Regions from separate parts of the Chromobacterium sp. HL1 genome, predicted to be linked through region 2. Evidence: predicted binding sites of a transcription regulator. Region 2 holds the regulator's gene; the other holds the start of a gene.
What was found. The regulator NrdR, encoded in region 2, represses ribonucleotide reductase genes. The targets are predictions, from matches to a motif close to AAANACNATATATNGTNTTT.
Positions count from the first base shown of each region.

Region 1: AB1Z25_RS11695 (ribonucleoside-diphosphate reductase subunit alpha) is a predicted target of NrdR. The motif match lies at 8,824-8,843, and genes of this name have one in related genera.

Region 1 covers NZ_CP162399.1:2,574,662-2,589,061, forward strand. Annotated here, with positions in the region: gene purL (phosphoribosylformylglycinamidine synthase) at 1-3,454, opposite strand, end outside; gene AB1Z25_RS11670 (P-II family nitrogen regulator) at 3,603-3,941, shown strand; gene AB1Z25_RS11675 (hypothetical protein) at 4,002-5,516, opposite strand; gene AB1Z25_RS11680 (outer membrane protein assembly factor BamD) at 5,659-6,450, opposite strand; gene rluD (23S rRNA pseudouridine(1911/1915/1917) synthase RluD) at 6,449-7,552, shown strand; gene pgeF (peptidoglycan editing factor PgeF) at 7,542-8,297, shown strand; gene AB1Z25_RS11695 (ribonucleoside-diphosphate reductase subunit alpha) at 8,950-11,805, shown strand; gene AB1Z25_RS11700 (hypothetical protein) at 12,421-12,801, shown strand; gene AB1Z25_RS11705 (hypothetical protein) at 12,987-13,373, shown strand; gene AB1Z25_RS11710 (hypothetical protein) at 13,387-13,611, shown strand; gene AB1Z25_RS11715 (ribonucleotide-diphosphate reductase subunit beta) at 13,631-14,400, shown strand, end outside.
Region 2 covers NZ_CP162399.1:3,598,835-3,613,234, reverse strand. Annotated here, with positions in the region: gene ilvD (dihydroxy-acid dehydratase) at 1-330, shown strand, start outside; gene AB1Z25_RS16405 (hypothetical protein) at 1,080-2,159, shown strand; gene AB1Z25_RS16400 (LysR family transcriptional regulator) at 2,233-3,150, opposite strand; gene AB1Z25_RS16395 (pirin family protein) at 3,343-4,044, shown strand; gene AB1Z25_RS16390 (DUF3224 domain-containing protein) at 4,209-4,604, shown strand; gene glyA (serine hydroxymethyltransferase) at 4,717-5,964, shown strand; gene nrdR (transcriptional regulator NrdR) at 6,092-6,550, shown strand; gene AB1Z25_RS16375 (GNAT family N-acetyltransferase) at 6,610-7,149, shown strand; gene ribD (bifunctional diaminohydroxyphosphoribosylaminopyrimidine deaminase/5-amino-6-(5-phosphoribosylamino)uracil reductase RibD) at 7,153-8,277, shown strand; gene AB1Z25_RS16365 (hypothetical protein) at 8,502-9,149, shown strand; gene AB1Z25_RS16360 (nuclear transport factor 2 family protein) at 9,203-9,592, opposite strand; gene AB1Z25_RS16355 (carboxypeptidase M32) at 9,884-11,377, shown strand; gene AB1Z25_RS16350 (alpha/beta fold hydrolase) at 11,536-12,414, opposite strand; gene AB1Z25_RS16345 (MFS transporter) at 12,499-14,115, opposite strand; gene AB1Z25_RS16340 (GMC family oxidoreductase) at 14,208-14,400, opposite strand, start outside.

The DNA.
Region 1 (14,400 bases), 1.0 Mb from region 2:
AGGCCTCGAACTGATCGCGGGCGCGCGGATTGAACAGAATGCTCTTGGCCCAGCCTTCGCCGGCGCCCAGCACGTCGCCGTAGCTGAAGCCGCCGCAGGCGGCCAGGCCCTTGAAATCCGCCAGCGACACGCGGCCGCTGATGACGTCGCTCATATGCACGTCCACGGTATCGAAACCGGCGCGGTCGAAAGCGGCCGCCATCTCCAACTGGCCGTTGACGCCCTGCTCGCGCAGCACCGCCAGGCGCGGGCGCGCGCCGCCGGCGACGAAGGGCGCCGCCGGATCGGCGTGCACGTCGAAGCTCAGCTTGGCGCTCAGACCCGGCGCTTTCGGGCTGGAACGCAGCAGGTGTTCGCTGTCGGCGCAGGCCGGATTGTCGCGCAGGCGCTGCATGCGGGCGCTGGTCTCGGACCATTCGCGGTGCAGATCGGAACGGCTCTCGTTGAACAACTCCACGCCGCGGTGCTTGATCACCAGGCGGTCCTTGTTGTTCACGCGGCCGATCACGAACAGCTCGCGGCCGATGCCGGCCTTCATGAAGCGCGAAATCACTTCCGGCGTGTCGGATTTCTTCACCTGCAACACCGCGCCCAGCTCTTCATTGAACAGCACCCGCATCAGGCGGCCATGGGTGGCGGCCTCCTGAGTGGGCTGCACGAAGTCGTCGATGATGCGCTGGGTGTTCTTGCGCTCGATCACCAGTTCCTGCAGATCGATGGTGACGCCGATATGGCCGGCGAACATCATTTCCGACAAGGTCACGAACAGGCCGCCGTCGGAGCGGTCGTGATAGGCCAGCAACATATCGTCGCGCAACAGCGTCTGCACGGTGTTGAAGAAGGCCGCCAACTGATGCGGGCTTTCCACGTCCGGCGCCTTGCCTTCCATCGCCTTCCATACCTGGCCGTAGATGGAACCGCCCAGACGGCAGCGGCCGTAGCCCAGGTCGATCAGGATCAGATCGGTGTCCTTGTCCTCTTTCAGCTCCGGCGTCGCGGTTTTGCGCACGTCTTCCACCGGGGAGAAAGCGGAAATGATCAGCGACAGCGGCGCGGTCACGGCTTTCTTCTCGCCGGCCTCTTCCCACACCGTCTTCATCGACAAGGAATCCTTGCCCACCGGGATGCTGATGCCCAGGTCCTGGCTCAGCTTGGACACCGCGTCCACCGTGCGGTACAGGCGCGCTTCCTCGCCCGGGTGGCCGGCGGCGGCCATCCAGTTGGCGGACAGCTTGACGTTGCCCAGGTGGCCGACAAAAGAGGCGGCGATATTGGTCAGCGCCTCGCCTATCGCCATGCGGCCGGAGGCCGGCGCGTCGAACAGCGCGGTGGGCGTGCGTTCGCCCATCGCCATCGCTTCGCCGCGGTAGGTGTTGAAACCCATGGTGGTGACGGCCACGTCCGCCACCGGCACCTGCCAGCGGCCCACCATCTGATCGCGCGCGGTCATGCCGCCCACGGTGCGGTCGCCGATGGTGATCAGGAAGGATTTGTCCGCCACCGTCGGGTTGCGCAGCACGCGCAGCGCGGTTTCCTTCAATTCAAAGCGCGAGGCGTCGAAGATGGCCAGATCGCGTTCGCGGGTGCTCACGTCGCGGGTCATCCGCGGCGGCTTGCCCAGCAACACCTCCAGCGGCATGTCCACCGGATGGTTGTCGAAGTGATCGTCGCGCACCTGCAGATGGCCGTCGTCGGTGGCCACGCCCAGCACCGCGAACGGGCAGCGCTCGCGTTCGCACAGCGCGGTGAAGCGTTCCAGGTCCTGCGGCAGCACCGCCATCACATAGCGCTCCTGCGACTCGTTGGACCAGATCTGCATCGGCGTCATGCCCTTTTCTTCCAGGTGCACTTTGCGCAAATAGAAGACGGCGCCGCGGCCGGCGTCGTTCACCAGCTCCGGGAAGGCGTTGGACAGACCGCCCGCGCCCACGTCGTGAATCGACACGATGGGGTTGGCGTCACCCATCTGCCAGCAGCGGTCGATCACCTCCTGGCAACGGCGTTCGATTTCCGGGTTGCCGCGCTGCACGGAGTCGAAGTCCAGGTCCGCGCTATTGGCGCCGGTGTCCATGGACGAAGCCGCGCCGCCGCCCAGGCCGATCAACAGGCTGGGGCCGCCCAGCTGAATCAGCAGCGCGCCTTCCGGAATCTCGTTCTTGTGGATTTGCTGCTGCTGGATATTGCCCAGGCCGCCGGCGATCATGATCGGCTTGTGATAGCCGCGCATCTCGCCCTCCACCACTTCTTCGAAGGTGCGGAAATAGCCGGTCAGATTGGGACGGCCGAACTCATTATTGAACGCCGCTCCGCCAATCGGGCCTTCCAGCATGATCTGCAAGGCGGAGGCGATGCGCTCCGGCTTGCCGTATTGCGCCGCTACGTCGCTGTAACGCTCCCACGGCTGCACAAAGCCGGGGATGTTCAGATTGGACACGGTAAAACCGGTCATGCCGGCCTTGGGACGCGAGCCGCGGCCGGTGGCGCCCTCGTCGCGGATCTCGCCGCCGTTGCCGGTGGACGCGCCGGCGAACGGCGAAATCGCCGTCGGGTGGTTATGGGTTTCCACCTTCATCAGAATATCGGTGGGCTCGCTGTGGTAAGCGTAGCCGTGGCCTTCCGGCTGCGGATAGAAGCGCTCGATGAAAGCGCCTTCAATCACCGAGGCGTTGTCCTTGTACGCCACCAGCGTGCCTTGCGGATTGGCGTCGTGGGTGTCCCGGATCATGCGGAACAGCGACTTTTCCTGCTCCTCGCCGTCGATGATGAATTTGGCGTTGAAGATCTTGTGGCGGCAGTGCTCGGAGTTGGCCTGCGCGAACATCATCAATTCCACGTCGGTGGGATTGCGGCGCATCTTGGTGAAGTTTTCCACCAGATATTCCACTTCGTCCTCGGACAGGGCCAGGCCCAGATCGGCGTTGGCCGCCTCCAGCGCCGCGCGGCCGCCGGCGAGGATGTCCACGCTGCTCATCGGCTGCGGATCTTGATGGACAAACAGGCGGGCGGCGTCGTCCAGCGAGGCCAACACCGTTTCCGTCATCCTATCGTGCAAGAGGCCCGTCAAAATATGACGAGCCTCTTCATTTAAAGATTGTTGCGCGGACTTAACCCAGAAGGCGGTGCCGCGTTCGATGCGGTAAATCCCTCCCAGCCCGCAGTGCTGGGCGATATCGGTGGCCTTGGAGGCCCAGGGCGACAAAGTGCCCAATCGCGGCGTCACCAGAAACAGTTCGCCATCCGGCTGGCCGGCCAACGGCGCTTCGCCGTAACTCAGCAACTTGCCCAAGGTGGCCTGCTCTTCCAGCGTCAGTTCGGTTTCGCTTTCGGCGAAATGCCAGAATTCGGCACTGATGCTGAGGTCCGGCAGCCCGGCTTCGGCGGCTGCGGCAAGCAGTTTTTCAAGACGGAACGGCGACAGCGCAACGCCGCCACGGAGCTTGGTAAGGTAAGACATTAGACACCCGCGACAAGTATCAGGAAAGCGCGTCATAATACAGCAATTCACTGTTTGTTTTAAGCGGCTAATTGCCCGGATGTCCGCCGCTTAATAAAATAATCCGCATTTAGACAGCATTTCATCTCATCAGCAAGGAGCTTCCAGCATGAAAAAGGTTGAAGCCGTGATCAAGCCGTTCAAACTGGACGAGGTGCGCGAGGCCCTGTCCGAGCTGGGCATCAACGGCCTGACCGTCACCGAGGTCAAGGGCTTTGGCCGCCAGAAGGGCCATACCGAGCTCTATCGCGGCGCCGAATACGTGGTGGACTTTTTACCCAAGGTGAAAGTGGAAGTGATCCTGCCGGACGACCTGGTGGAGCGCGCCATCGAAACCATCGTCGCCACCGCCCGCACCGGCAAGATAGGCGACGGCAAGATCTTCGTCACCCCGGTGGAGCAAGTGGTGCGCATCCGCACCGGCGAAACCAACGAACAGGCGATTTAAGCCCACCGGCAAGCGCCGGAACCCGTTCTCCAAGGCCCCGCTTCCGCGGGGCCTTGTCATTTAATCCAAAGGCCCGAACAGGCAGGTATGCGTATCCTGCCCCGCCGCCACCACCTTGCCGTCCCCGGACATGACAATGTGGCTGCTGCTCCGCTCCTCGCCCGGGCAGAACAGGCGCTGCGTCTTGGGCGCGCCAAAATGCCAGCGCAAAGTGGCGTAGCCGCCCTGCTCCGGCTGGGTGGAGATGCCCGCCACCACGCGGCCGTCCTGACTATAAGCGGTCAGCGTCAGATCGCCGATCACCGGCGAGAACGGCGCCAGCTTGCCGTTTTCCAAGCGCAGCGGGTGTTCTCCGTCCGTAGCGGACGCGCTCAGCCATACGCGGCGGCCATCCTCGGAAACCGAACGCAAGAACATCCCCAGGCTCTCCTTGCGGGTTTCCCCGCGCACCGCCGCCTCCAGATCCGCCTCGCCCTCCGGCGAGATTTGCACGAAGGCGCGCCTATGGTCGTTTTCCCGGTCAAAGGACACAAAAACCGTGCGCCCGTCCGCGGACAAGCCTTCCAACACCGACTTGGCGCGGATCACGCTGACGCCCTCGCCCCCACGCCAACGCACGGCGTCGCTTTCCGTGAAGATCTTCCCGTCTGCGCCGCTCATGCCGGCCCAGGCCAACACCTGAGCGTCGCGCTGCGCGCCATCCATCTTGCCTTCCGCCTCTACCGGCCACGGCAAGGGCTCGCGCCGGCTTGGCTTGCCCTCGTCCGAGTTCCAGACAAAGCCGTGCCACACGCCGGTGTCGGCATGCTTGAAGTAGCCGGCCACATCGCCGCGCCCCAGATGGACGCCGGAAACATGCAGCTGAGTCGCCGCGCCATCCCTCATCAGCGGGCTTTCGTTCATGAAATCTTGCATGCGCCGCATCCGCCGCAGCGTGTCCAGATCGCCGCGCAGGGCGATGCCGGCCGTTACGGCCCCATCCGCGCTCAGCGCCAGCGGCAGGCTCATGGGCTCCGGCAACAAGCTGAAGCCCTTGCCCTCCACCCATTGGAAGCCGCGCGGCATGGCTCCTTTATCGCTCAGCAGCCAGCCAATCACCGTGCGGCCGTCGGCGCTGATGTCGGTGACGCCGGACAGCCAGGCCTGGCCGGCAGGCACCAGCGTTTCCAACGTCCCGCCGTGCCGCCAGCGCACCGCCTCCAGCTTGCCGTCCCGGCCGCTTCCAAAAGCCAAGGTCAGGCCGTCTCGCGACATCGCCACATAGCTGGCGGTGAAATAACCGCCCTTGGGCAAAGGCAGGACCGCCTCCGCGCGCCCCTGACGCAAGCTCAGGCCATTGGCCGAACGCAGCGCCCACAGCTCATGCCAGGGAAAACGCAGCTTGAGCGCGTCGATCAAACCCATGGCGGAATCGTTCAGTTCGCCGCCGCCGGCGCTCAGCAACTGCGCCGAGCCGTCGTAGGACAGCTTTTCCGGGTAACGCGCCTTCAATAGGACGAAGTCTGGTTTTGCGGCGGCGGCAAGCGGCGCGCACAAGACGGCCAGCCCCAATAGGGAGGCGAAGGTTTTGGACATGACTAATTATGATTATCAGCTTAAAGGGCGAAACCATATCATCCCGCAGGCATTGCCCTCAAACCCTTGCCCCGCTGCGCCTGCGCGACATCAAACAAAAAGCCCCCGGATTCCGGGGGCTTTCAAACCATTTAAGGTCGGCTTACTTCCACAGCTTCCACCACGGCATGTCCTCGATGGACCAGCCTTCTTTCAGGTATTCGCTATTGGGGTAGTTCAGCGCCAACACGCGCTTGGCGTCGTCGCGCAGCTGCGGCATGGACAGCTTGTCGTAAGCCGCCACCATGATGCCCAACGCCTCTTCCGGATACTTGGTGTTGGCGTAACTCTTCACCACGCCCTGGGCGCGGTTGGCCGCCGCCAGGTAAGCGCCGCGCTTCATGTAATAACGGGCCACGTGCATCTCGTTGCCGCCCAGCGCGTCCAGCAGCCGCTCCATCTTCTTGGAGGCGTCTTCCTTGTAAATGCTGTTGGGGAAGCGCGTCACCAGCTCGCGGAAGGCCGCGAAAGCCTCGCGCGCGGCGCGCGGATCGCGCTCGCTCATGTCCTGACCGGCCCATTTGGCCAGCAGCCCGGAATCATCGTTGTAAAACACCAAGCCTTTCAGATAATAGATGTAGTCCAGGTTTGGATGGGTGGGATGAAGCTTGATGAAACGGTCGGCGGAGGCGATGGCCTGCTCCGGCTCATTATCCTTGTAATGGGTGTAAGCCAGGTCCATCTGCGCCTGCTGGGCGTAGCGCCCGTAAGGGAAACGCGCTTCCAGCGTTTCGTAGAGCTTGACAGCGCGGGTATAATTGCCGCTGTTCAACTCATCATGCGCTTCCGAATACAGCTTTTCCACGGTCCAGCCGCGAGTCTCATCGTAGGTTTCCGTGGTTGCACAACCGGCAAGCCCCATCACCAACATTGCAGCGACAACGTATCTTTTCATGACTGATCCTTACTTTGACCCGGACGATTATAGCGACATCTCGGAAAACGAGGTATCCGCTACACAACAACTTGATGTTCCGCTGTCGCTGTGCGGCGAACGGCTGGACGCCGCGCTGGCGAAATTGATGCCGGAATACTCGCGCAGCCGGCTGACGCAATGGATCAAGGACGGCCATGTGCTGCTGGACGGCAAACCCGCCGCGCCCAAGACCAAAGTGCTGGGCGGCGAAAAGCTGGACGTCACCCTGATGCGCAGCAACGAGGAGATGGCCTTCCAGGCGGAAGCCATGGACCTGCCCATCATCTTTGAAGACGATCATATCCTGGTGATCAACAAACCGGCCGGTTTGGTGGTCCACCCCGCCTCCGGCAACTGGAGCGGCACCCTGCTCAACGGCCTGCTCCACCATTGCCCGGCGCTGGCCCAGGTGCCGCGCGCCGGCATTGTGCACCGCCTGGACAAGGACACGAGCGGCCTGATGGTGGTGGCCAAGACGCTGCCGGCCCAGACCGAGCTGGTGCGCCAGTTGCAGGCGCGCACCGTCAAGCGCATCTACCGCGCCATCGCCGACGGCAACGTGCCGTTTGACGGCACCATAGAAACCCAGATGGGCCGCGATCCGCACAACCGCCTGAAAATGGCCGTGCTGAAGTTTGGCGGCAAACAGGCCATCACCCATGTGCGGGTGCTGGAACGCTTCGCCAGCCACTCCTACATTGAATGCAAGCTGGAAACCGGCCGCACCCACCAGATCCGCGTGCACATGCGCGAGGCCAACCACCCGCTGGCCGGCGATCCGGTCTACGGCAACCTGCGCCACAAGATGGACGAAGGCGTGGCCGCCGTGGTGAAGACGCTGGGCCGCCAGGCGCTGCACGCTTACTCCCTGACCCTGGTGCACCCGGCCAGCGGCGAGGAACGCAACTGGAAAGCCCCGCTGCCGGACGACCTGCGCCACCTGCTGGACGTGCTGCGCGGAGACGGCGACACCGCCGACGCCGCGCCGCTGCCGCAATTGCAGGACGAGCCGGAAGACGAGGACTGGGACGAAGAGGACGATGAAGACGACGGCGACGTGGAGGTGATCTATGTCCGTTGAACGGCCCGCCGAACAAGCGCCGGACTGGCTGGAGGCCGACTGGCCGGCGCCGCCCAATGTGCGCACCCTGATCACCACCCGCAACGGCGGCGTCAGCGCCGCGCCCTTCCACAGCCTGAACCTGGGCCAGCACGTGGGCGACGACCCGGCCGCTGTAGCCGCCAACCGCGCGCTGCTGCGCCAGCAACTGCCGGCGGAGCCGGTCTGGCTGAACCAGGTCCACGGCGTGACGGTGCTGAACGCGGCCGAGGTGGGCGCCCAGCCGCCGGACGCCGACGCCAGCTTCAGCCGCCAAAGCGGCGCGGTGTGCGCGGTGATGACCGCGGACTGCCTGCCGCTCCTGCTGTGCAATAGCGAAGGCACGGTGGTGGCCGCCGCCCACGCCGGCTGGCGCGGCTTGTGCGAAGGCGTGATAGAAGCCGCCGTGGCCGCCTGCCAGGAACGCCCGGCGCGGCTGATGGCCTGGCTGGGCCCCGCCATCGGCCCGGACGCCTTTGAAGTGGGCGCGGAAGTGCGCGCCGCCTTCATGGAACGCGACCCCGCCGCCGCGGCCGCCTTCAGCGATATCGGCGACGGCAAATTCCTGGCCGACATCTACGCGCTGGCGCGTCAGCGCCTGAACGCCGCCGGCGTGGAACAGATCTACGGCGGCGAAGAATGCACGGTGATAGATCGAGCTCGCTTCTTCTCCTACCGCCGCGATGGCCAGACCGGACGCATGGCCAGCCTGATCTGGCTGGAGTAAGAACCTGTTTACGATCTACAGAGCGTGTTTACGATCTCGCGAGCTAGAGCGAGACAAGGCGAAAACGGCTGAGAAAGCGGAGTGTACATACGGTACATGAGCATTTCGAATCCGGTTTCAACGCCGTATCGCCGACGCGCAGCAGATCGTAAACAGGTTCTAAGACGCCCGCCCCATGGCCCCGCCGCATGCGGGGCTTTTTATTGACCGCGCGGTCGGACAGGCCAAAAACCCAACACACCAATTACGCACCAATTTCCGCCCGCGCGACGCCGTCCGCGCCCTGATGCAAATCCACAACATCTAGTGGCCCGCGCCGCCCTCCCCGCTGCGGCTTGTTTCAGCAAGGTTTCCTGCCTACAGAATGAAATGTGTCGGCCGGCCAAAAAAAAATCTCAGGCCCCGCAAAGCCAACAACCACGGGCTTTCGCCCCTCGTCCGCGCCAAAACAGCCATTAAATCTTCCGCTGTCAAGACTTGTACTGCCCCATACTCAACACTAGAATTTGGGTGTTCCGCGAGCTACAAACAATACATATTGTGTTTACCCACAGCTCGCGCACAGCTTTTCAACAGATTTGTCCACAGCCGGCCTGCCCCTCGGGAAACGCAGCAACGGAAGGACGCAACCACCCACCTTATCGAGGGCTACATGCAATTGACCACCTTTGAAGGGCAGACCGCCGCAGAACTCGGCCGCGCAGCCGCGCCCAAGGCCGATTTCAGCCAGTACAAAACCATCCGTCGCAACGGTGCGGTGGTGCCGTTCGAGCCCGTCAAGATCTCCATCGCCATGACCAAAGCCTTCCTGGCCGTCATGGGCCATCAAGGCGCCACCTCCGCCAGCCTGCGCGAAAAAGTCGCCCAGCTGAGCGAACAAGTGGCCAGCGCCCTGATGCGCCGCAAGCCGGAAGGCGGCGCCATCCACATTGAAGACATCCAGGACCAAGTGGAACTGTCTCTGATGCGCTTTGGCGAGCATGATGTAGCCCGCGCCTACGTGCTGTACCGCGAACAGCGCGCCCAAGAGCGCGCCGCCCGCGGCGAAGCGCTGACCCAGGTGCAGATCAACGTGGTGCGCAAAGACGGCCGCAAGCTGCCGCTGGACATCGCCCGCCTGCGCGCCACCATCGAATCCGCCAGCCAGAACCTGGCCGGCATCGATATCGACGCCATCCTGAGCGAAACCCTGAAGAACATCTACGACGGCGTCAGCGAAGACGAAGTCAACAAATCCGCCATCCTGGCCGCCCGCTCCATGATTGAGCAGGACCCGGCTTACGATTACGTGACCGCCCGCCTGCTGCTGAACAACATCCGCCTGGAAATCCTGGGCGAAGCCGTCAGCCAGGAAGAAATGGCCAAGCAGTACGCGCTGTACTTCCCCACCTTCATCAAGAACGGCATCGACGCCGAACTGCTGGATGAAAAACTGGGCGAATACGACCTGAAAAAAATGGGCGCCGCGCTGGACGCCAACCGCGACCTGAAATTTGGCTACCTGGGCCTGCAAACCCTGTTTGACCGCTACTTCCTGCACGTGGACGGCAACCGCATCGAAATGCCGCAGGCCTTCTACATGCGCGTGGCCATGGGCCTGGCGCTGAACGAAGTGAACCGCGAAGAGCGCGCCATCGAGTTCTACAACGTGCTGTCCAGCTTCGACTTCATGTCGTCCACCCCCACCCTGTTCAACTCCGGCACCCGTCGCAGCCAGCTGTCCAGCTGCTACCTGACCACCATTGCCGACGACCTGGACGGCATCTACGAAGGCATCAAGGAAAACGCCCTGCTGTCCAAGTTTGCCGGCGGCCTGGGCAATGACTGGACCTCCGTGCGCGCCATGGGCTCCCACATCAAGGGCACCAACGGCAAATCCCAAGGCGTGGTGCCGTTCCTGAAAGTGGTCAACGACACCGCCGTGGCGGTGAACCAGGGCGGCAAGCGCAAAGGCGCCGTCTGCGCCTACCTGGAAACCTGGCACGCGGACATTGAAGAATTCCTGGAGCTGCGCAAGAACACCGGCGACGACCGCCGCCGCACCCACGACATGAACACCGCCAACTGGATTCCGGACCTGTTCATGAAGCGCGTGATGGAAGGCGCGGACTGGGCCCTGCTGTCCCCGTCCGAAGCCCCGGACCTGCACGACCTGTACGGCGCCGCCTTCGAGAAGCGCTACAAAGAATACGAAGCCATGGGCGAGCGCGGCGAGCTCAAGGTGTACAAGCGCATCCCGGCGCTGTCCCTGTGGCGCAAAATGCTGACCATGCTGTTTGAAACCGGCCACCCTTGGATGACCTTCAAGGACCCGTGCAACATCCGCAGCCCGCAGCAGCACATGGGCGTGGTGCACAGCTCCAACCTTTGCACCGAGATCACCCTCAACACCAATGAGGACGAAATCGCAGTCTGCAACCTGGGTTCCGTCAACCTGTCCGCCCACCTGAAGGCGGACGGCGGCCTGGACTCCGAAAAGCTGCAGCGCACCATCCGCATCGCCCTGCGCATGCTGGACAACGTGATCGACATCAACTTCTACCCGGTGAAGAAGGCGCGCAACTCCAACCTGAAACACCGTCCGGTGGGCATGGGCATCATGGGCTTCCAGGACTGCCTGCACCAGAAGCGCGTGGCCTACGGCTCCGACGCCGCGGTGGAGTTTGCCGACGAATCCATGGAAATGGTGGCCTACTACGCTTACTGGGCGTCCACCGAACTGGCGGAAGAACGCGGCCGCTACCCGTCCTACAAGGGCAGCCTGTGGGACCGCGGCATCCTGCCGCACGACAGCATCAACCTGCTGGCGGCCGAACGCGGCGGCTTCCTGGAAGTGGACCGCAGCGAACGCATGGACTGGAACGCGCTGCGTGAACGCGTGAAAACCCACGGCATGCGCAACAGCAACTGCCTGGCCATCGCGCCCACCGCCACCATCGCCAACATCATCGGCGTATCGGCGAGCATTGAGCCGACCTACCAGAACCTGTTCGTCAAATCCAACCTGTCCGGCGAATTCACCGTCACCAACGAATACCTGGTGCGCGATCTGAAAGCCGCCGGCCTGTGGGACGAAGTGATGGTGGCCGACCTCAAATACTTTGACGGCAGCCTGGGCCAGATCGACCGCGTGCCGGCCGAGCTGAAAGCCATCTACGCCACCGCCTTTGAACTGGACCCGCGCTGGCTGGTGGAAGCGGCCTCCCGCCGCCAGAAGTGGATCGACCAGGCCCAGTCCCTGAACCTATACATGGCGGGCGCTTCCGGCAAGAAACTGGACGAACTGTACAAGCACGCCTGGTTGCGCGGCCTGAAAACCACCTACTACCTGCGCACCCTGGCCGCCACCAGCGCCGAGAAATCCACCGGCCGCGGCGGCGAGCTGAACGCGGTGTCCAACAGCCACGGCCAAGCGGCCGCGGCTCCGGAAGCCATGGTGGACAACACCCCGGCCACCGACGCCAAGTTCTGCAGCATCGACAACCCGGATTGCGAGAGCTGCCAGTAAAGAGTTGTACATGGAGGGCTCAGGCCTGCTGAGCCCTCCAACCAAGAAAGGTTAGGTGAAGCACTCTTAGTAAAAACAATGAGCAATGGCAGTAGAAGTAGTTGCAGCAATGTTGATTTTGTTCTGAACACCTTCGCGAAAGGAGCAACACATGGCTACGTACTATGTAAACCGTCAGAAGCAGCAAAATGGCGACCATGAGGTCCACACTCAGAACTGCCACCATTTGCCACTTCCGGCCAACCGTCACCCGCTGGGTGAGCATGCAGGCTGCAGAAGCGCAGTCATAGCTGCACGAGCGGTCTATCCGCAGTCAAACGGTTGTGTCCATTGCTCGAGAGAGTGTCACACCAGCTAGCACGACTTTGGCGACTTCTGATGGAAGCGGCCCCTAGCCAGCCTTCCTCAGAAACATCCAGCCTGGCCCCGGCCAGGCTCCATCTCACAGCCCTCTGCCCGCAGCCGGCTGTGACATGGCCCCGTAATCCGGCCGCCCCACCCATTGGCCAGCCGCCTGCCCGTCCAGACGGCTGGCCAATGGGGAACGCAGCAACAACCCGCGCCAGACCGTAAGGGCAAGGGAAGCCGCACACACACAAAACCAGGGGAAACCGGATGAACATAGAGGAATTTTTCAACAGCTACGCCGTTGGCTACAGCCAGCTGGATGTGCCCCAAGTGACCGCGCACTTCACCGTGCCCTTCACCGCCATCCACCAGGGAGACCTGAGCAGCTGGGAAGACATGGCATCGCTGCGCGACACCACCACCGCCTTGCTGGCGTGGTACCGCAGCCAGGGCTTTCTCAGCGCCAGCCACCAGCTGGACAGCGTGCTGAATTTTGGCGAAGACGCCGCCAGCGCCCGCGTGCGTTGGATTGTGCAGCGCCAGGACCAGCCGGCCTGGGAATACTGCACCGGCTACCACCTGAAACGGGTGGACGGCCAGTGGAAGATTTACGGCCTGGTCCAGTACCAGGACGCGCCGCAGCAGTAAGTAGCGCCCAGCCTCAAGCCGCTTGCCCTCAGGCGGCTTCGGGATGGAAACGCCGCCGGCCCGCGATGCGGGCGGACGGAAACAGCTCAAGGCCAAGCAAGCAAGAGCGGCGGGTGTTGAGCGGGTTCCAGGAAGACGAGGCCCACGGCCCCGCCGCCACAAGCCAGGCTTCAGCAGGAGGTCAGATGCAAACGTTTGAAAACATCCGGATCAACGGGTTTTGCGAACAAAGAACCCACAACCCAGACAAGCAGTTTGTGCTGTTCAATATGTACCTGACGCTGAACCAGGCCCCGCCCTGCGAATGGAAGGACCTGTTCAACGAAGCCCGCCGCCTGCCGCGCCAGAAAGTGTGGCGCAAAGCCTGGGTGGAAGCGGACGCGCTGGTGGTGTACTGCCAGCCGGAAGAACTGCAGCAGCAAATAGAGCTGCTCAAGCAAGACATAGAACAAGCCAACCGGCAATACCGCCAGCTGCTGAAGCTGCGGCAGCCGCGCGGCAGCCAGGTGGAGCAGGAGGAAAGCAGCGAACGCCAGCTGATCCACCGCCTCAGCCAACAGCTGCGCTTCTGAAAGGACGCCGCTCATGAGCGCCACCGCATTCTGTATCGCCCGCCATGGCGAAAATGGCAAAGACGCAGGCTACCGCAAACTGGGCAGCCTGCACGTGGACCTGGACCCGGTGCCGGCAATCGCCGCCGCGCCGCGCCAGATACAAATACTGCGCAAAAGCAGCCTGCCGCTCAGCCCCAGCCTGGCTGGCGACAAGCAGCCGCTGCCGCCCCAAATCACCGCGCCGGACGCGGAGTAAATCCAGACAGGAGCCCTTAATGCTGAACTTTGACGACACCATCGAAACCAAACCGGCCGCCCCTTCCGCGGGCGCCAACGCCGCCGGCCGCGTCAACGTGGTGGACAAAAAAGTGATCAACGGCACCACCGACGTCAACCAACTCGTGCCCTTCAAACACAAATGGGCATGGGAAAAATACCTGGCCCAATGCGCCAACCACTGGATGCCGCAAGAAGTGAACATGCAGCGCGACATCGAACAGTGGAAAACCGGCCAACTGACCGAAGACGAAATGCGCATCGTCAAGCGCAACCTCGGCTTCTTCGTGACCGCGGACTCCCTGGCCGCCAACAACATCGTGCTGGGCACCTACCGCCAGATCACCAGCCCGGAATGCCGCCAGTTCCTGCTGCGCCAAGCCTTTGACGAAGCCATCCACACCCACGCCTACCAATACATCGTGGAAAGCCTGGGCCTGGACGAAGGCGAAGTCTTCAACGCCTACAACGAAATCAAATCCATCCGCGACAAAGATGAATTCCTGATCCCCTTCATCGACGTACTGTGCGACCCGGCCTTCAAGACCGGCACGCTGGAAAACGACCAGAAGCTGCTCAAATCCCTGATCGTGTTTGCCTGCATCATGGAAGGCCTGTTCTTCTACGTCGGCTTTGTGCAAATCCTGGCGCTGGGCCGCCAGAACAAGATGACCGGCGCCGCGGAACAGTACCAATACATCCTGCGCGACGAGTCCATGCACTGCAATTTCGGCATCGACCTGATCAACACCATCAAGCTGGAACAGCC
Region 2 (14,400 bases):
GCCTTGCTGACCGACGGCCGCTTCTCCGGCGGCACCTCTGGTCTGTCCATCGGCCATGTGTCGCCGGAAGCGGCCGAGGGCGGCGCCATCGGCCTGGTGGAAGAGGGCGACCGCATCGAGATCGACATCCCCGGCCGCTCCATCCGTCTGGCGATCAGCGATGAAACGCTGGCGGCGCGGCGCACGGCGATGGAAGCCAAGGGCCGCGACGCCTGGAAACCGCTGGGCCGCGACCGCGTGGTCAGCCCGGCCTTGCGCGCCTACGCGGCGATGACCACCAGCGCCGACACCGGCGCGGTGCGCGACGTGACGCAAGTCGAACGCCGTTGATATTTGTCATATTTCCTTAACCGGTTTCCGGATAGGATTCGGGCCGTGCGGTTTTTTGCCGCGCGGCCCATTGTTTTTTGGGGCGCAGCAACCATCTGCTCCTCATTCGTCCGCCGCCGCTTTCCACTGGCGCGGCCCCGTCTCTCCCCAGCCTCCTGGTTTTCGGCGGCGTCTTAGTCTTGTTCATTTGTTTTCGAATCCAACAGTTCCTTCCCGCTTGTTTTCCTAAATTTTCACAAACGAAATCCGTTCTAATGCCATTAATCATATACTTGGTCTGTTTAAATCTAAATGGCATTGCTTGGGACTAAGATTCGGCTGGGGCGGGGCAGGGGCGAGATGGGGGTGAAGAAGAAAACGGAGACACTGATCGGTGCCGGCAGGCAAGTTCCCTAGCTACATGGATTTTAATAATTCTATTGATTTAACAGAAGCTTAGCGTTTGCTTAGCATGGGGCGTCGCCGGAAAAAGGCAAAAAAAATGCGCGGTACCGTTAGGTCCGCGCCAAGTCTACAAAGGAGAAATAGAGGAGAAACTATCAAGAAGCAATTGCTGCATCTCAACGAGAACGAATTATCCAGATTGCGGTATCGAGTGTCAACATGTTGTTTTTCGCAAATGTGTGAAATTATAATTTTCTGTCGCGCATCTGGTACATCGCGGCCGAGGCCGTCGCTGTCGCGGCGCACCATGGCTGTCGCAGCTGTGCCAAAATAGCGGTTTTCCGATTGCCGCAGGATTCCCCTTCATGGACGCCGTACGCCACACCCTTCCCGATCCGCGCCAGTACCACCCGCAAGTGGCGCTGACCAATATGCTGATCCACAACGCCCAGTCGGCGTTGAACGCCAAGACCGAGTCCGATCGGGAAATGTGGTTCTCCGCGGTGCGCGACGCGATGGCCGAGATGCTGGCGCGCGGCGAACTGCTGTCCATCTCGGTGGCGCTGGCCATGGTGCCGTCTCAGCAATGCTATCAACTGGTGTGGGACGCGCTGCGCGACGCGGTGGAAAACACCGGCGGCGGCCGCGCCATCGTCTTCGCCATGCCGCTGGTGCTGGTGGCCGGCAGCAAGAACCAGACCACGCTGCCGGGCGAGATCGCAGATGTGGCCGGCCTGAACCAATTGCTGCGCGAGCACGGCGTGTTCGCCGCCGACGCCGACGTCGCCCTGGGCGGCGCGCTGCTGCACCCGGACAGCGTGGTGGGGCTGGACTCCGCCCAGCTCTATAAGCTGAACCGCGATCCGGCCCATGCGCGCGCGCTGCTGCCGCAACAGCCGGCGCCGGTCACGGTGAAGGAAGAGGGCGTGTTCCTGCGCTACCTGCTGGGCGTCGCGATCCAGCCGGAAGGCGCCGAGCCGCCGCTGCGCCTGGGCGGCGCGGTGGGCGCTTGGGGCATGCCGCTGATGAAATTCCTGGGCGAGCAATTGAAGGCCGACGGCGTGACGCTCTTCCCCATCGCCCGCCCGCCGATGCCGGCGATGCAGGCGATGGTGGCCGGCAACTACGCTCGCTTCGAGGTGGCGATGCAGGTGTTCGCCAGCAGCCAGATCCGCAGACTGCGCGAACTGAACAAGGAGCCGGTGGCCATCCTGTCCGCCCACGACAACGGCGAATTGCACATCACCCTGTCCGCCGAAGGCGACGAACGCAATTGGGAAGCCTTCGTCTGGCCGCTGGCGGCGCTGGACACTGTGCCGCTGATCGAGGAAAGCTTCCGTGAACTGATGGCGGAATGCCATGTGCGCGAAGTGCATGTGCTGGCGGAGCTGCATCCGGACAGCAAGGACGGCGTGCCGCTGTTCTTCACCGCCGACGATTTGTAAGCCTCGTCCCGCCTTGTCCGGTGATCACGCCCCGCCTCGAGCGGGGCTTTGCCATTGCGCTTATCGTTAGCCGCTAACGGCAATCCGCCCACGGCGCGACGGCCAGCCGCGCCGCCAGGTAGTCGATCAAGGCCTGCACCCGCGCCGGCCGGCTGCGGCCCGGCGGCGTCAGGATGTAGAGCGCGATCGGGTCCACCTGCCAATCCATCATCACGGTTTCCAGCTCGCCGGCCTGCAAGTCCCGCCAGGCCAGAAACTCCGGCTGCAAGGCCAGGCCCAGGCCGGCGCGCAGCGCCGGCGTCAGCGCCTCGGCGTTGTTGACCCGCAGCGACGTAGGCATTTCCAGCGCGAATTCGCCTTGCTCCGCGTGGCGAAAGCGCCAGAACTCGCCGCCGGGCGCGTTGCTGTACAACAGCGCGCGATGCGCGGACAGCTCGCGGGGATGGCTGGGCCGGCCGTGGCGCGCAAAATACGCCGGCGAGCCCACCAGCAGGATGCGCACCGCGCACAGGCGACGCGCCAGCAGGCTGGAGTCGGCCAGCGAGGCGATGCGCAGCGCCAGGTCCAGGCGCTTGGCCACCAGGTCCACTTGCTCGTCGCTGAAATGGAAATCCAGCTCCACTTCCGGATGCCGCGCCATGAACTCCGGCAGCAGCGGCGCCAAATGAGACAGCCCGAAAGACATCGGCGCAGTCACCCGCACCGGCCCGCGCAAGCTGGAGGATTGCTCGGCGATGTCCGCCTCCACCGCCTCGCCTTCCGCCAGGATGCGGCTGGCCCGCTCCAGCGCGGCGTGGCCGGCCTCGGTCAAGGACAGCCGCCGCGAGCTGCGGTGCAACAGCATGGTTTTCATCCGGGCTTCCAGGCGGGAAATCGCCTTGGACACCGTGGCCTGGGACAGCGTCAGCTCCGCGGCGGCGCGCGCGAAGGAGCCGCATTCCGCCACCTTGGCGAAAATCGCCCAGGCTTCCAGATCGGGCAGTCGTTTCATAAATAGGCAGGAGTTGGATAGATTGATTCCAATTTTAGCGTTTAAAAATCAGTATGGCGCATTGATTGCATCAAAAATGGAAAGAATGCTATTCGATCCCTCGGCTTATCAGCCCCTGGCCCGCTGCGTATAGTGGCTGCATCGGACGCGTCGCCGCGCAGGCGGCGCCTCGCCACAATATCGGAGGACCATATGATCGAGCATCGTCCCTTCGCCGCCTTGGGCGGCGCCCATCATGGCTGGCTGGACGCCAAGCACCATTTCTCCTTTGCCGAATACCACGACCCGGCACGCATGCACTGGGGCGCGCTGCGAGTGTGGAACGACGACGTCATCGCGCCGGGCACCGGCTTCCCGCCGCATCCGCACGCGGACATGGAAATCGTCACCTATGTCCGCGAAGGCGCGATCAGCCACCGCGACAATCTGGGCAACCAGGGCCGCACCGAGGCCGGCGACGTGCAAGTGATGAGCGCCGGCCGCGGCATCGTGCATTCTGAATACAATCTGGAAGCCGTCGACACCCACATCTTCCAGATCTGGATCATGCCGGAGCGGCGCGGCGGGGACCCGTCCTGGGGCAGCAAGCCCTTTCCCAAGGCGGACCGCTCCGGCGCCTTCGTCGCGCTGGCCAGCGGCATGGATGGCGACGATCAGGCCTTGCCCATCCGCGCCGACGCCCGCGTGTTGGGCGCCACCCTCAAAGCCGGCGAAAGCGCGGACTATCCGCTGGGCGCGGAGCGCCGCGGCTACCTGGTGTTGGCCCGCGGCCTGGCGGAAGTCAACGGCGTGGCGCTGCAAGCCCGCGACGGCGCAGCGATTAAGGATGAAGCGCTGTTGCGCATCGTCGCCAGCGAAGACGCCGAGCTGATTCTGGTGGATAGCCGGGAATGACAGAAAGGGGGCTGTTGCCCTCTTTCCTTAATCAAAGGCCCTGGTTCGGGAAGGCGCGCGCCTATGGATGGGACGCGGCTTATCGGCGAGCGCAAGCCGGAGCGGCTGCGCTATCATGACGATGGCTTGCCGCGCTCGCGGCGGCGCAACCTTGAGGAGACATGATGAAAGCCATCGCCAGCGGCCGTTTCGACGTCAAGCTCGCCCCGGAGCCATTGAGCGAGGCCGCCGCCTCCAGCGGTCTTGGCCGCCTGTCGCTGGACAAGCGTTTCCATGGCGACCTGGACGCGGTCAGCCAGGGCGAGATGCTGAGCTTTCGCAGCGCGGAGCCGGGTTCGGCCGGCTATGTCGCCATGGAGCGGGTGCAGGGCAGCCTGCACGGCCGCAAGGGCGGCTTTGTGCTGCAGCACAGCGCCACGATGACGCGCGGAACTGCCGAGCAAGCCATCATGGTGACGCCGGATTCCGGAACCGAGGAACTGAGCGGCATCAGCGGCTGCCTGCGCATCACCATCACCGCCGGCGAGCATTTTTACGACTTCGATTACACCCTGCCTTGAACGCGCGGCGGGGCGGATTTTCCCCCGCGACAATTGCTTCACGTTAAGGATTTCGCTCCGGCATTTCGTGTAGAATGCCCGCATCGTTAACCCTTTGATGGATGAGTCAAAGATGTTCGCTGCTGACCAGACGATTGCCACATTTGATCCAGAACTTGCCGCTGCGATTGCAGCCGAGTGCCAACGCCAGGAAGATCACATCGAGTTGATCGCCTCGGAAAACTATACCAGCCCCGCGGTGATGGAAGCCCAGGGCTCCCAACTGACCAATAAGTACGCCGAAGGCTACCCGGGCAAGCGCTTCTACGGCGGTTGCGAACACGTGGACGTGGTGGAACAGCTCGCCATCGACCGCGTCAAGCAGCTGTTCGGCGCGGAATACGCCAACGTGCAGCCGCACTCCGGCAGCCAGGCCAACCAGGCGGTGTACTTCTCCATCCTGAAGCCGGGCGACACCGTGATGGGCATGAACCTGGGCCACGGCGGTCACCTGACCCACGGCTCCCCGGCCAACCTGTCCGGCAAGATGTTCAACATCGTCGCCTACGGTCTGAACGACAAGGAAGAAATCGACTACGACGACATGGAACGCGTAGCGATGGAAACCAAGCCCAAGCTGATCATCGGCGGCGCTTCCGCTTACGCGCTGCGTTTCGACTTCGAGCGCATGGGTCAGATCGCCAAGAAATGCGGCGCTTACTTCATGGTGGACATGGCGCATTACGCCGGTCTGATCGCCGCCGGCGTTTACCCGAACCCGGTGCCGTTCGCCGACTTCGTGACCTCGACCACCCACAAGACCCTGCGCGGTCCGCGCGGCGGCATCATCCTGGCCAAGGCCGAGTTCGAGAAGAGCATCAACAGCAATGTGTTCCCGACCCTGCAAGGCGGCCCGCTGGAGCACGTGATCGCCGCCAAGGCCGTGGCCTTCAAGGAAGCGCTGCTGCCCGAGTTCAAGGTGTATCAGGAACAAGTGCTGAAGAACGCCGCCATCATGGCCAAGACCCTGGGCGAGCGCGGCGTGCGCATCGTATCCGGCCGCACCGAGAGCCATGTGTTCCTGGTGGACCTGCGCGCCAAGGGCCTGACCGGCAAGGCGGCCGACGCGCTGCTGGGCCGCGCCCACATCACCGTGAACAAGAACGCGATTCCGAACGACCCGGAAACCCCGTTCGTGACCTCCGGCATCCGCATCGGCTCCCCGGCCATCACCACCCGCGGCTTCAAGGAAGCCGAAGCCATCCAGGTGGCCAATCTGGTGGCGGACGTGCTGGACAACCCGAACGACGACGCGCTGATCGCCCGCGTGGCCGAGCAAGCCACCGCGCTGTGCCATCGTTTCCCGGTGTACTCCAAATAAGCCAAGCTGGTCTCGGCCGCTGAAAGACGCCCCCAGGGGCGTCTTTTTCATGGGCGGGCGATAGCGGCATTAACTTGACTGCGCATTGCTGATAACATCCCTACATTGGAACCCTTAGGATTAAGTCATGAAATGCGCGTTCTGCGGCAATGCCGATACTCAGGTAATCGACTCCCGCGTCAGTGAGGACGGCAGCAGCATCCGGCGGCGGCGGCGCTGCCCGGTGTGCGAGAAGCGTTTCACGACCTTTGAAACCGCCGACGTGCGCATGCCGCAGGTGGTGAAAACCGCCGGCCACCGTTCGGAATTCGACATCGAGAAAGTGCGCACCAGCTTCCTGCGCGCGCTGCACAAGCGCCCGGTGCCCACCGCCTTGGTGGACGAGGCGATAGACCGCATCTGTCACAAGCTGCTGCAATTGGGCGAGCGCGAAGTCTCCAGCCGCGAGATCGGCGAAATGGTGATGAATGAACTGGCGCGCCTGGACAAAGTGGCTTATGTGCGTTTCGCCTCGGTGTACCGCAGCTTTCAGGATGTGTCCGAGTTTTCCGACGCCATCAAGGAAATCCAGAAGTCTTCGCATTGACCGACCGGCGGGCGGCTGGAGTAGACTGCTCTATTCTTCCGTCATCGCGGGTGCCCTCCATGGTAGAACCCCTGCCTTCCAATGTTTCGCTGCGCGCGCCGGAGTTGTCCGACGCGCCGGCGCTGTTCGCGCTGATCAACGCCAACCGCGATGCGCTGCGGCCGTGGATGCCGTGGGAGCCCCTGACCCGCTCCGAGGCGGACTCCCGCGCTTTTCTGGAATCCGCCGCCGTCGGCCGTCAGATCGGCAAGGCCTATACTTGGCTGGTATTGCGCGACGGCGCGCTGGCCGGCGTTTGCGATCTGCACGCCATCGACGATTTGAACCGCCACGCCTTCGTCGGCTATTGGCTGGACCGCCGCCAGGTGGGGCAGGGCGTGATGCAGGCGGCGCTGCGCCTGTTGCTGGCCGAAGCCTTCGGCCCCTTGGGCCTGCACCGGGTGGCGATAGACGCGGCGGCGGACAATCATCGCAGCTGCGCGGTGGCGGAGCGGCTGGGCTTCCGCTACGAAGGCGTGCTGCGCGAGTACTTGTTGTTGCAGGGCCGCTATTGCGACGCCAGGCAGTACAGCCTGCTGGCTCAAGAATGGAAGCAATGAATCATGAATTATTCCGCCGATGACCATCGTCACATGCAGCGCGCGTTGCGGCTGGCCGCCGCGGCCACCCGCCGCGCCGCGCCCAATCCGGGCGTGGGCTGCGTGCTGGTGCGCGACGGCGCGGTGATCGGCGAGGGCGCCACCCTGGAAGTGGGCGGCGATCACGCGGAAATCCAGGCGATCAAGGACTGTCTGGCGCGCGGCCTGTCCCCGCGCGGCGCCACCGCCTACGTCACGCTGGAGCCGTGCAGCCACCACGGCCGCACCCCGCCGTGCGCGCGGCGTCTGATCGACGAGGGCGTGGCTCGGGTGGCCGCGGCGATGGTGGACCCCTACCACGAAGTGGCCGGCCGCGGCCTGGCCATGCTGCGCGCCGCCGGCATCGCCGCCGACGCCGGGCTGATGGAAGCCGAGGCGCGGCAAGTGCATCGCGGTTTTCTGTCGCGCGTCGAGTGCGGCCGCCCCTGGGTCACGCTCAAGGCCGCCGCCACGCTGGACGGCAAGACCGCCTTGCTCAACGGCCGCAGCCAATGGATCACCGGCCCGGAGGCGCGGCGGGACGTGCATCGCCTGCGCGCCGAACACTGTGCGGTGCTCACCGGCAGCGGCACCGTGCTGGCCGACGATCCGCAACTGACGGTGCGGGAAGTCCCCTGCGAGCGCCAGCCGCTGCGGGTGCTGCTGGACAGCGATCTGCGCACGCGGCCGGAACAGCGCATCTACCAGGACGGCGCCACCTTGCTGGCCACCTGCGATCACGAGGCCGCGCGTTTGGAGTCCTACCGCGCCGGCGCGGAGCTGCTGACCCTGCCGCGGCTGGCCGACGGCCATGCCGATCTGCCGGCTTTGCTGGCGGCCTTGGCGCAACGCGGCGTCAATATGCTGATGGTGGAAGCGGGCGCCGGTCTCAACGGCGCGCTGCTGCGCGCCGGGCTGGTGGACGAGATCGTGCTCTACCTGGCGCCGTCGCTGGCCGGCGACGCCGCGCGCGGCCTGTTCGCCTGGCCGCCGCTGGAAGACCTGGCCGACAAGCAGCGGCTGAGCATACGCGACGCGCGCATGGTGGGCGCGGATTTGCGCCTGAGCCTGACGCCGGTCTTGGCGGCTGCTCAAGGTCCCGCGAACTAGGGCGAGACAAGGCGAGGATGGCCTCCGCGCTTGGGAAAATGACCGCGTCGCCGCGAATCCCGTCTGGAGTCTGCAACATTTCTGTCCGAAAATAAGAGCAGTTCGCCCGCTGTGCGCATGACGCGTGACGGCGGGCGCGAACGCACGCTCAGGACGGGCCGCCAAGAACGGCTCGCTTTCGCATTCGGGGCAGTCGCGGCATCCGGGAGGGCTGGGGAAAGGGCATGAGCGATTTGAAGGCGGCGCTGGAAGCTTATATGCGATTGTTGGCGCGTCAGGGCGCGCTGGCTCAGGTGATCGACGAAAGGCGTCGCATTCTGGAACTGCTGCTGCCCTGGCTGGACGGCGTCGAGCGCAACGCGGAAGGCTTCCGCGGTCCTTGCGAACGCCTGCTGCAGGCCTGCTCGCCGGACGAGCAGGTGCTGGCGCTGACCTGTACCCGCGAGTTCTATTACTTCTGGCTGGGCGATACCAAGAAAGTGGTGGAGATCACCGCGCGCAGCGGTTTTTCGGTGCGCAATGTGCGGGTGTGGCTGGAGACGGATTGGGAAGGGCTGCTGACGCGGATGGAGCGCGACGGCTTCTCCCGCTTCCCGCCGTCGCTGGGCCTCTACCTGGGCAAGCTGTTCGAGGACGGCATGTCCGAGCCGGACATCCATCTGCGCGAGCGCCTGCTCAAATCCCTGCTCTATCTATTGGACGGCCAGCCCATCCAGGGCGACAGCTTCCGCATGATGGTGGACGCGGTGTTATTGCATCTGCGCGAGGCGGAGCTGAAAAACACCTTTCTATTGCTGGTGCGCGAGTACTTCTATTACTGGCACCAATTCCCGCAAGCCCAGGCGCGCAACGCCGGCCAGCCGGCGGCTTGAGTCGGAACGACGGGCCCGCTATTTCATCCCCCGACGCTTCCGTTCCCGCGGCCTCAAGCCGGCTGCGCGGCTTCCAGCCTGGCCCGGCCCGGCAAGCCCGCGCGCCAGGCCGGCGGCGCTTCGGCGCTGGCCCAGTATTCCTCGATCTGGCTGATCAGCCCGTGTTCCAGCGTGAACAGGGAATTGGCGAAGAAGCGCGCCTCGCCGTGGTCTACCTGCGCCACCACGTGCCAGCGGCCGTCGGCCAGCAGATTGTCCTGCAGCAGGCGTATGCTCCAGCCCTCCGGATAAACGCGGTTGACGTGGACGATGGCGTCCGCGCCGCGGAAGCACTCGCCGCTGCAGTGCCACAGCATCACGGCGTCGTCGCGCAGCAGGCGGCGCGCGCGCTCCCAGTCGCGGTCCTGGTAGGCGAGAAAGAGTTGGGCGGCGATGGATGGCATGATTTTACCTCATGCGAGTCATAGAATATTGATAATGTACAAAATCAAAATCCTTGTCAATACGCGGCTTTGGCGGATTTTGGGGCGGAAGTTGTCAGATCAAATAGTCTGATGGCATCATGCTTTGACAAGTGGAGCGTGTTTACGATCTCGCGAGCTGGGGCGAGACCAGGCGTTGCGGCTGAGAAAGCGGAAGGAGTAGCGCTACATGAGCATTCTACAGCGGTTCTCAACACCGTATCGCCGACGCGCAGCAGATCGTAAATCGGTTCTTTATAGAGAGGAGACAAGATGACGCACACATCCGCCTACCAGGCTTTAACCCACACTTTCGCCCGCCTGCACCGCTTTAACCACCTCGGCGCCATCGCCGGCTGGGACCAGGCGGCGATGATGCCGAGCAAGGGCAACGACGCCCGCGCCGCCGCGCTGGCGGAGCTGGGGGTGCTGACTCACGGCATCATCACCGCGCCGCAGCTGAAGGAGCAGCTGGACGCGGCGGAACAGGAAAACCTGGACGAGCTGCAACGCGCCAATCTGCGCGAGATGCGCCGCGAATGGGCGCAGGCCAATCTGCTGCCGGCGGAGCTGGTGGAGGCCAAAACCCTGGCCGGCGCGCGCTGCGAGCACGCCTGGCGCAGCCAGCGCCCGGCCAATGACTGGAAGGGCTTTCTGGAAAACCTGCGCGAGGTGGTCAAACTGTCGCGCGAGGAGGGCCGCTTGCTGGCGGAGGCCAGCGGCGGCAGCCGTTACGACGCGTTGATGGACAAGTACGAGCCGGGGATGAAGAGCGCGGAGATCGAGCGCATTTTCACCGAGGTGAAGTCCTGGCTGCCGGGCCTGATCGAACGCGCGCGCGCCAAGCAGGCGTCGGAAACGGTGATCGAGCCGGTGGGGCCGTTCGCGGTGGCGCAGCAGCGCGCCTTGGGCGTGGAGGCGATGAAGCTGCTGCGCTTCGACTTCGACGGCGGCCGGCTGGATGTCAGCAGCCATCCCTTCTGCGGCGGGGTGCCGGAAGACGTGCGCATCACCACCCGCTACCGCGACGATGACTTCGTCCAGAGCCTGATGGGCATTGTTCACGAAACCGGCCACGCCCGTTACGAGCAGAACCTGCCCAAGGACTGGCTGGAACAGCCGCTGGGCCGCGCGCGCTCCATGGGTATTCATGAGAGCCAGAGTCTGTCCTTCGAGATGCAGCTGGGCCGCAGCCCGGCCTTCCTGCAGTTGATCGCGCCGCTGATCCGCAGCCATTTCGGCGAGCAGCCGGCGTTTACACTGGAAAATCTGCAAGGCCTGTACAGCCGGGTGCAGCCGGGTTACATCCGCGTGGACGCCGACGAGCTGTGCTATCCGGCGCATGTGATTCTGCGTTTCGAGATCGAGCGCGCGCTGATGGACGGCGAGATCGAGGCCGAGGACATCCCGGCGCTGTGGGACGAGAAGATGATGGCCTATCTGGGCGTGGACACCCGCGGCAATTACACCAACGGCTGCATGCAGGACATCCACTGGACCGACGGCGGCTTCGGCTATTTCCCCAGCTACACGCTGGGCGCGATGTACGCGGCGCAGTATTTCGCCAGCCTGCGCCGCGCCGAGCCGGAGCTGGACGCGCAGGTGGCGGCCGGCAATCTGGAGCCCATCTTCAACTGGCTGAACACCCATATCTGGAGCCAGGGCAGCCGCTGTAGCACGGACGAACTGGTGCGGCGCGCCACCGGCGAGACGCTGAACCCGGCGCATTTCAAGGCGCACCTGGAGCGGCGTTATCTAGGTGTTTGAGTTTGTGGAAGGGAGATGAAAAGCGCGGCTTGGCCGCGCTTTTTTTGATCCGCTAACCAAACCCCTGATCCTGCGTTGCGCCTCCTTGTCGTACCACTTGTACTGCCTGCGTCGGCGCGCCTTGGCTCAGGTTCTCTGCGAGGTTTTCTTAGCGGCTCTTATTGGGGCTGACTGAAAAACGCGTGGATCGCCGCCGCTAGCGTTTCCGGCTGTTCCCATTGCAGCATGTGGCCGGCGTCGGCAATCACGGTTTCCTGGAGTTGGGCGAAACAGGCGCGCCGCTGCGTCATGCTGGCGGCCACGCTCTTGGCCAGCGGGTGGTCGTCGGTGTCGCCGCCCAGCGCCCACAGCACCGGCGCGCTGATGCGCTGCCAGCAAGCCATCGCTTCTTCCAGTCGGTACAGCACCGGGTTGACCATTTTGTGGCGCGGATCGGCGCGGTAGTAGAGGCCGTCGTCGCGCTGGCGGGTCAGTTCGCGCGCCAGCCATTGGGCGCGCTCCGGCGTCAGCCTGGGGTTGCGTTCCAATAGTTTGGCGGCCACGGCGTCCAGCGACTGCAAATCGCCGAACTCCGGCGCGGCGCGGGTTTCGCGCAGCCAGCGCGCATAGCGGCCCGGCGCTTCCGCCGGCTTGGTGGCGGCCAGGCCGAAGCCTTCGGCCAGCACCAGCTTTTCTATGCGTTCGGGGCGGATACCGGCGTAGATGCCGGCGATCATCGCGCCCATGCTGTGGCCCAGCAGCTTCACTGGCTGTTGCGGCGACAGCGCGTCCAGCAGCGCGTCGAGATCGGCCAGGTAGTCGGGGAAGTAGTAGCTGCCGTCGTTCCAGTCGCTGTCGCCAAAGCCGCGCCAGTCCGGCGCCGCCACTTGCCAGCCGTCCGGCAGCGCGTCCACCAGGAATTGGAAGGTGGCCGAACTGTCCATCCAGCCGTGCAGCAGCACCAAGAGCGGCGCGTCGCGCGGGCCCCAGCGACGCAGATGATGGCGGTGGCGGTTGAGGGTCAGGGTTTCGGGCTGGCTGAGGCGTTGAATCGGCATGGCGGCGCGAGCGGTGGGATGAAAGCCCCAGTCTACCCAGAAACACGGCGAACCGGGAGGTCCGCCGTGCGCGTGGGAAGGGGCTTATTGATGGATGTCGGCGCGGTGCGTCTCCTTCAAGCCCAGCAGGCAGACCACGAAGCTGACGCTGTAGACGATGACCGGATACCACAGGCCGTAGAGGATGTCGCCGGTGTAGACCACCAGCGAGAAGGCCACGGTGGGGAACAGGCCGCCTATCCAGCCGTTGCCGATGTGGTAGGGCAGCGACATCGAGGTGTAGCGGATGCGGGTGGGGAACAGCTCCACCATGGTGGCGGCCAGCGGGCCGTAGACCATGGCGGCGATCAGGCTGAGCAGCACCAGCACGGCCACCACCATCGGGTAGTTGATCTTGTCCGGGTCGGCCTTGTCCGGATAGCCGGCCTGCTTCAGCGCGGCCAGCAACGCGGCCTTGTCGAAGCCGGTCAGCGTCTGTTCGCCCACCTTGATCTGGGTTTCGCCGCCGGTGGGCGCCGCCTGGCGCTGGTAGGGCACGCCGTTCTTGGCCAGCAGGGCCTTGGCCTGATCGCAGCTGCTGCTGAGCTTGGCCTTGCCCACCGGATCGAACTGGAAGCGGCAGCTGGCCGGGTCCGCCACCACCACCACCGGCGCCTGGCGCGCGGCGTTGGCGATGTCCGGGCTGGCGTAGGCGGTCAGCCATTTGAAGGCGGGAAAGGTCAGCAAGGCCGCCAGCAGCAGGCCGGTCAGCATCACCGGCTTGCGGCCGATGCGGTCGGACAGATAGCCGAAGTACAGGAATAGCGGCGCGGCGATCAGCAGCGACATCACCAGCAGCTGGGTGGCGATCTGCGAATCGACCTTGAGGATCTGGGTGAGGAAGAACAGCGAGTAGAACTGCGCGCAATAGAAGGTGACCGCCTGGCCGCCGTTGATGCCGAACAGCGCGGTGAGCACGATGCGCAGGTTCTTCCAGTTGGTGAAGGATTCGGTCAGCGGCGCTTTGGAATGCTTGCCTTCGGCTTTCATTTTCAGAAAGGCCGGCGATTCGTGCATGGACAGCCGGATCCAGGTGGAGATGGCCAGCAGCGCCAGCGACAGCAGGAAGGGCAGGCGCCAGCCCCAGTCGTCGAAAGCCGGGCCGGTGAGTTTGCGGCAGGCCAGGATCACCAGCAGCGACAGCAGCAGGCCGGCGGTGGCGGTGACCTGGATCCAGCTGGTGTAGGCGCCGCGTTTGTGATCCGGCGCGTGTTCGGCCACGTAGATGGCCGCGCCGCCGTATTCGCCGCCTATCGCCAGGCCCTGCAGCATGCGCAGCACCACCAGCAGGATGGGCGCGGCGATGCCTATGCTGGCGTAGCCGGGCAGCAGGCCCACCAGGAAGGTGGACACGCCCATGATCAGGATGGTGGCGAGGAAGGTGTATTTGCGGCCTATCATATCGCCCAGCCGGCCGAACAGCAGCGCGCCGAAGGGGCGTACCAGGAAGCCGGCGGCGAAGGTCATCAAGGCGAAGATGAAGGCGGTGGTTTCATTGACGCCGGCGAAGAACTGCTTGCTGATCACCGCCGCCAGCGCGCCGTACAGGAAAAAATCGTACCACTCGAAAACGGTGCCCAGCGACGAGGCGAAGATCACTTTGCGCTCGGAGCCGCTGATCGCGTGTCCCGCCGTGGCGGCGGGCGTCAGGGTGCTGCTCATGGTGCTGTCTCCTCTTGGTGTGGCTTTGCGACAAGTTGTGGGGCGGGAAGTGGGCTTCCTCTGTTTGGATGGATTCCGATGTCGCGCGGCGCTCAGTCCTGCGCGGCGCGGTCTTGCAAAATCATGCGGGCGGCTTTTTCCGCGATCATCAGCGTGGGCGAGTTGGTGTTGCCCGAGGTGATGGCGGGCATGATGGAGGCGTCCGCCACTCTCAGTCCGGATAGTCCGTGAACGCGCAGTCTGGCATCGACCACCGCCTCGGTATCCTGTCCCATTTTGCAGGTG